Regions from separate parts of the Agarivorans sp. DSG3-1 genome, predicted to be linked through region 2. Evidence: predicted binding sites of a transcription regulator. Region 2 holds the regulator's gene; each other region holds the start of a gene.
The links. The regulator LexA, encoded in region 2, represses DNA repair genes until DNA is damaged. The targets are predictions, from matches to a motif close to TACTGTATNNNNATACAGTA.
Positions count from the first base shown of each region.

Region 1: the regulator LexA is predicted to act here: its motif matches at 817-836, upstream of ACLD71_RS15850 (YebG family protein).
Region 3: the regulator LexA is predicted to act here: its motif matches at 1,253-1,272, upstream of recN (DNA repair protein RecN).

Region 1 is NZ_CP177241.1:3,420,504-3,422,779, reverse strand. Features, by position in the region: gene ACLD71_RS15855 (GAF domain-containing protein) at 60-539, opposite strand; gene ACLD71_RS15850 (YebG family protein) at 543-803, opposite strand; gene ACLD71_RS15845 (paraquat-inducible protein A) at 971-1,537, shown strand; gene ACLD71_RS15840 (paraquat-inducible protein A) at 1,578-2,129, shown strand; gene ACLD71_RS15835 (MlaD family protein) at 2,116-2,276, shown strand, end outside.
Region 2 is NZ_CP177241.1:1,643,699-1,645,974, forward strand. Features, by position in the region: gene ACLD71_RS07715 (choice-of-anchor Q domain-containing protein) at 1-442, shown strand, start outside; gene ACLD71_RS07720 (GNAT family N-acetyltransferase) at 501-998, opposite strand; gene lexA (transcriptional repressor LexA) at 1,115-1,759, shown strand; gene coxB (cytochrome c oxidase subunit II) at 2,087-2,276, shown strand, end outside.
Region 3 is NZ_CP177241.1:2,532,548-2,534,823, reverse strand. Features, by position in the region: gene ACLD71_RS11820 (extracellular solute-binding protein) at 1-837, opposite strand, end outside; gene recN (DNA repair protein RecN) at 1,279-2,276, shown strand, end outside.

The sequences.
Region 1 (2,276 bases), 1.8 Mb from region 2:
TTCTGGTACAGCGACAGGGCTGATTTCGGCTATTATAGTGAGCGTATATTGAAAAGCCATTAAAAATGCACATCCGCCAAGTTATTTTCCAGCACGTTAACTAAATGCTCGATACCAATTTGGTCATCGGCACCAAAACGGGAAAGCTTAGGACTATCAATATCGATTACCCCAAAGAGTTGCCCATTTAAACGGAATGGCACCACAATTTCAGACTCACTCGCGCTATCGCAAGCGATGTGGCCAGGAAAACTATGCACATCAGCCACTCTTAGAGTTTCTTGCTGAGCAAAGGCCTCGCCACACACACCTTTACCTACAGTAATAGAGGTACAAGCAGGTTTACCCTGGAACGGGCCCAAAAATAATGTGTCTTTGTTTTGGTTTATTAAATAACAACCAACCCAATTAATGTCGCTTAACTCTAGCCACAGTAAAGCAGAGAAATTTGCTAAGTTTGATATGTAAGGTAGGTCTTTGTCTAAAATAGCGTCTAACTGTTTGCCAAGCGTGATATAACGTGTTGATACCTGTTCCAAGCTTTAAGCCTCTTCTTCTATCATTGATGGCTCAAACTCTTGGCCTTTTAGCACCTGTTGTAAAGCGTTGCGCTGCGATGAAAGGTAAAAACCTAAGTTTTCTGCTTGTTGCTCGTTAAGTTTTGGCTCTGCGTGCTTAATCAACAAAGTAAGTTGATCGGCAACATCTAACATTTTGTCGTAGTTATCGGCTTCTTTCTTTGAGCTAAAAGTCATTTTCTCTACACCGTTCCGTTCGACGACATATTTAATAATTACAGCCACCGCTGCCTCCATTTACTGTTTTTATATACAGGATAGTATGCATCATTCATTTTTAAACTACTAGTGACAAATTTTTACAGCATAGTTGGCTCGACTTGGCTAATATGTAGATTATGAAATCTTCTGAGTTATCAAAGCTATCCATTTGCCCAAGTTGTGATCTTTTAGTGGATACGCACGCCCATTGCAGAGCCGGTAAAGTTCTTATTTGCCCACGCTGTAAGCATACCTTAGCGCGAGGTAACAGAGCCCGATTTTCTAGCCAATTTGCACTCGCCCTTACCTGCTTAATTATGGTGTCTCTTGCAAATACTTACCCTTTATTAAGCTTTACATTCTTGGGAATACCCAGCTCAGCTAACATTCTTCGTGGCACAGTATTGCTGTTGGAGCACGGCTATTACCTAGTGGGTTTTGCTGTTGTTATCGCCAGTTTCATTGCACCAATACTGCTTTTTAGCCTTATTTGTTACACATCGTTGTCGTTAAGCAAGGGTTGGAAAGCGCCAGGTCTTGCCACTGCGTTGCATTTTCAAGATGATTTGATTCACTGGAGCATGATAGAGGTTTATATCGTCAGCTTTTTAGTCGCCCTAGTGAAACTGGTTGAATATGCTGATATTGATTTAGGTTATGGCCTCTGGTGTATATGTATTACGCTATTGTTATCTACTCGTTTGATTCAACGGATAGAACCAGCAGAGTACTGGGAGCGTTATGTACACATCCGCTAAGCAAATGGGTTTAAAGCTCTGTAGACACTGCAAACTGTCCATGTCAGAAGAGCAAACTCATTGCCAACGCTGTCATATGCGAGTGCATACCAGAATCCCAAACAGCCTGCAAAAGTGTTGGGCATTTGTTATTGCCGCTACAGTGGGCCTTTTCCCCGCTAATCTAATGCCTATTACCGTGCTAAGTACGCGCGGAGCGCCTCAATACGAAACAATAATGTCTGGTGTAATTAGTTTAATAAAGGACGATATGGTAGGCATTGCCATCGTCGTTTTTGTAGCCAGTATAGTTGTTCCAGTTATGAAACTTGTTGGCTTAATCGTGATTATGCTCAGCTTGCAATTCAAGATGAATTTAGATAATCGACAACGTATTGTTATTTATAGGATAATTGACATTATCGGCAAATGGTCAATGCTTGATCTGTTTGTACTGTCAATTATGATAGCGGTTTTTGAACGTAACAACTTGGTCGGAGTAGAAGCCGGGCCCGGAGCTACAGCGTTTGGTGCAGTTGTGTTGTTAACACTATTTGCTGCTAAGTCATTCGACACAAGAATTATATGGGATAAACAACTTGAACAACGCTAGCGCTCCAGAGATTAAAAAAGAACGCGTAATCTCCCCTATTTGGTTGCTACCTATATTAGCGATAGTGCTAGGAGCATGGCTGCTATTTAAAGCGTGGTCAGAAGCCGGCGTAAAAATTGACATTGTGTTCGAAAGTGCCAAAGGTAT
Region 2 (2,276 bases):
GCAGCTTAAAGAATCTGTAAAAGTAAGCAATAATACTCTAATAGATATGTATTCTTTCTTTAGTGACCACTCGCTCTTTCCATTATCCGCCATTGTTTTTGAAAACAATATTGTCGCACTGACGGACAACTTAGAGAGTGTTGATGACTCAGAACTCGATGGTTCAGTATTTAGCGTTAGCGGTGAGCAAAGCGTTACTCGTCATAACTTGTTTTCATCTCGTTTTACAGAGCTACTAAATAATAGTGAGTTTGTGAACGAAAGTAACATTGTAAGCGACAAGATCTCTCAAGGGCTAGAGAGTGACTTCAGTTTGAATTTGACTAGCGAGGCCATTGATACTGGTGTTGATAACCTTGAGCTACCGAGTAAGGATTTAGCAGGAAGTGCAAGGATATCAGGTGCGGGCGTAGATATTGGTGCATTTGAGCTTCAGCAATAGTAAGTTTTTTTCAAAAGAAAATTTCGATAGCGCTATCCTGTCAGGATTAGCGCTATTGTTAAGTTCCCTGCTTTAAAAGTTGCTTTAGCATCCAAACATTGCAGCCATTATGGGCTGTACCTTGTAAAGGTGCGGATAAGTGTTTAAAACCGAGGCCTTCGTATAGTTTAATCGCTGCCGACATATTGCTAAGCGTGTCTAGGTAACAGCGAGAAAATCCCTGCTCTAAGGCAAATGCTAGGCAGGCTAAAGAGAGCTTTTTACCGAGACCTTGGCCTCTACCTTCTTCTAGCAAAAATAACTTTTTTAACTCACTGGTATCTTTACTATCGGCAAAAGGCGCAATGCCGCAGCCGCCAACGACCTTGCCATCTAACAAAGCGACCACATATCTACTACGATTTTGCTGTGTATAGTGCTGACTCATATTATCGACTTCAGCATCAGAGGGGCCAAAGCCTTCTCCTACCGCGCCATATTCTTGGCCAACCTGTTTGATTATTCGCTGTAGATCTTGGTCATATTGGGCTGATATTTCGATTATCTCAAGGGTCATTATTGCCTCCTATCACTTTGAATCAACAGTAACAAAATCAGAATTAAGATAAAACCTTGCGTCAAAATGTATGCTGTATATACTAACAGTGTGCTGTATAAACTTACAGGTAGACTATGAAGCCCTTAACGCCCCGCCAAACAGAAGTGTTTGAACTTATTCGCCGCCATATTAACGATACTGGTATGCCTCCAACGCGTGCCGAAATTGCTAAAGAACTAGGATTCCGCTCGGCTAATGCAGCAGAAGAACACCTTAGAGCTTTAGCTAAAAAAGGTGCGATTGAAATGATTCCTGGTGCGTCGCGAGGGATCCGTATTAGCGAAGCGTACTTGCCGGCTAGCGCGAATGAAGCCACTGTAGAACCCGAGCCAGGCTTGCCGTTAATCGGGCAAGTTGCTGCGGGTGAGCCTATTTTGGCGCAGGAGCACGTTGAATCTCATTACGCCGTAGATGCTAACTTATTTAATCCGCATGCCGATTATTTACTGCGAGTACAGGGCATGAGCATGAAAGATATCGGCATTATGGATGGTGATTTATTAGCCGTGCATAAAACTACCGAGGTACACAATGGACAGGTGGTTGTGGCTCGTTTAGATGAAGATGTTACGGTTAAACGTTTTGAGCGTGACGGCAAGATGGTGTACTTACATCCTGAGAATGAAGAGTTATCAACCATTGAAGTTGATCTTGAATATCAGAACATCGAAATAGAAGGTTTAGCGGTAGGTATTATTCGCACTGCCGATTGGATGTAAGCCTTATTCAACAATAAGTTCCCCATTTTGAAGCCCAAATCACTCTGATTTGGGCTTTTGTCGTTAGCATCACATCTTTTGTCTTTATCCACAAAAATCTCAACAATGTATTTACATTTCTTTAACTTAGGGGTTAATTTATAAGCAGTAGGTTGTATTTAGCTGTAATAGCCTATGCTTTTGGGGTGGGGATTTTCCCTTTATTCGCAGCTACTTTCCTAGCATGGAAAGTTGTTGTCGTTGGCTACTGCAAAGGAGAGCGCTGTGGGCCGATGGATTCAGCTATTATTGCTGACATTTTTTTCGTCGCATTTGTTTGCGCAAGAGATGTCTTTTAATTTACGTCCTGGTGTTACTGCCATCAGTGAGCAAGTTTATGGCTTGCACATGACAATTTTCTATATTTGTTGTGCCATTGGTGTTTTGGTATTTGGCGCTATGTTTTGGTCGATTTACCATCACCGTAAATCCAAAGGAGCGGTTCCTGCTCAATTCCACGAAAGCACTAAAGTGGAAA
Region 3 (2,276 bases), 890 kb from region 2:
GTAGGCTGCATCAATCGCTTTCGACTTTTTAGGAATAGCAAAGGTATCAATCCAACCTAATGCTCCAGATTTAGGCGCTACAAACTGAATGTTTTGCTGCTCACGATTGAGTTTCCAACCGCCAGCATCCCAAGCCATAGCAGCTACCACTTCGTGAGAACGCATCAAGTTCATTAATTCATCGCCACCCGACCAATACGTTTTTACCAGTGGCTTACAGTCAACCAAAGCAGTTTCAACTTTATTAAGTATTTGCTGGTATTTAACAGGGTCAGCATAAGCAGCAAATGGGTCTTCACCCAATGCAAAAGCAAAACCAATTAAGGTTGGGCGCTTCAAGCGGTAAGAAATTTTGCCTTCATATTGCTTTTGGCAAAGGTCGGTGTAATCGGCCACATCTTTGGCCATTTCACCATTAACCACTAAACCACTGGTACCCCATACATGAGGAACTCCAAATACCTGGTCGCCTACCGCAGTATTTTTCTTGGTAGCGTCAAGCATAGAGGTAATCATTTGTTGATGCTCAATACGGCTCAAATCAATCGGCTGATAGATGCCAAACTGTTGCTGTACGCCAGTAATACGATCTTGGCTAGGTTGAGCTAAATCAAACCCCGAACCACCAGTGGCTCGAAGCTTTGAAATCATGTCTTCGTTATTTGATTTAGTCACTTTTACTTCAATGCCCGTTTCCTTTTCGAACATATCAATCACTTCCTGAGGCGCATAGCCACCCCACGTTAATAAGCGAAGCGTTTCAGCACTCGTTTGCGCACTAACCATTGCGCCCATACTAAGTACCAAAGCACTCAGTGTTAAACGTTTATTCAACATAATCTCTTCCATGTGGTTCAAGGTGAATTGGTCTACCGACTTATGCGGCACAGATACAACAACTGTTTGATAAACATGCACGAATTTAATGACACTAATGTGACAGCTAAAAGCGTAGTAGCTAATTCCGAGAGAGTGTAGTGAGTTGAAATATTTTTTTATTAGAAAGTATATGAAAAGCACAAACCAGCCAAAATAGACAGCATAAGCAGCGGCTTCAACTAGTTTACCAACTAAGTAAGCTCTACCTCTTGTTCCTTACCTAGACAAAAAGCTGCAGCTATCTAGTAGCTGAATAAATGCTGAACTAGCTCAGTAAACTAAGGCAAAAAAAACAATAGCTTTCTCATAATTTAGCAAAATCTTTAAAAATGTCGCTTGCTTGAATAAAACTTGCACTATATATTTACACAGTTACTGTATGAATAAACAGGTATTGAAATGCTCACTCAATTAAGCGTACAAAATTTTGCCATTGTTCGATTTCTTGAACTCGATTTGAATCAAGGAATGACCACCATAACGGGTGAAACCGGAGCGGGTAAATCTATTGCCATTGACGCCCTTGGTTTATGTTTGGGTAATCGAGCAGAAGCCTCAATGGTGCGACAAGAAGCTGATAAGGCTGAAATTAGCGCACAATTTGACGTAAGCAATAACCAACGGGCTCAATTGTGGTTGCAGCAAAATGAGTTACTGAGTGATGACGAATGCATACTGCGCCGAGTGGTAACAAAAGAAGGTCGTTCCAAGGCCTACATTAATGGCACAGCAGTACCACTTGCTCAGTTAAAAAGCCTTGGCCAATACTTAGTAAGTATTCATGGCCAACATGCTCATCAGCTATTGTTAAAGCCAAACCAACAGCTATCAATTGTGGACCAATATGCTGCCCATCCTCAGCTAATCGGTGACGTAAAACAAGCTCACCAAGGCTGGAAAGCGCTCTGTAACGAGCTAGAACTTGCCGAACAACAGCAAAAAGAGCTAGCCGCTCAGCGCCAGTTGCTTGATTACCAAGTAAAAGAGCTGGATGCTTTCTCCCTTCAAGAAGGCGAGTATCAGGATATCGAGCAACAACATCAGTGGCTATCACACAGTACTGAATTACAGCAAAGCAGCCACCAACTCACGCAATTACTTGGTCATGACGATCAAGTAAATGTTATGGATATGCTCAGCCAAGCTTGCAAAACAACCAGCCAACTACTTGAGCTAGACCCCAAATTAGAAACCATTAATAATCTCTTGCATGACGCGCAAATTCAGGTTGAAGAGGCAACTCAGCAGTTAGGACAGTATAGTGAGCAACTAGACTACGATCCTGAGTTGTTTGCAGAGCTAGAAGAAAGGATGAGCCTTGCCTTGGAGCTGGCAAGGAAGCACCATACTTCACCAGAGCAGCTTCCTGCTTTGCATCAAGATTTACTGGCGCAGTT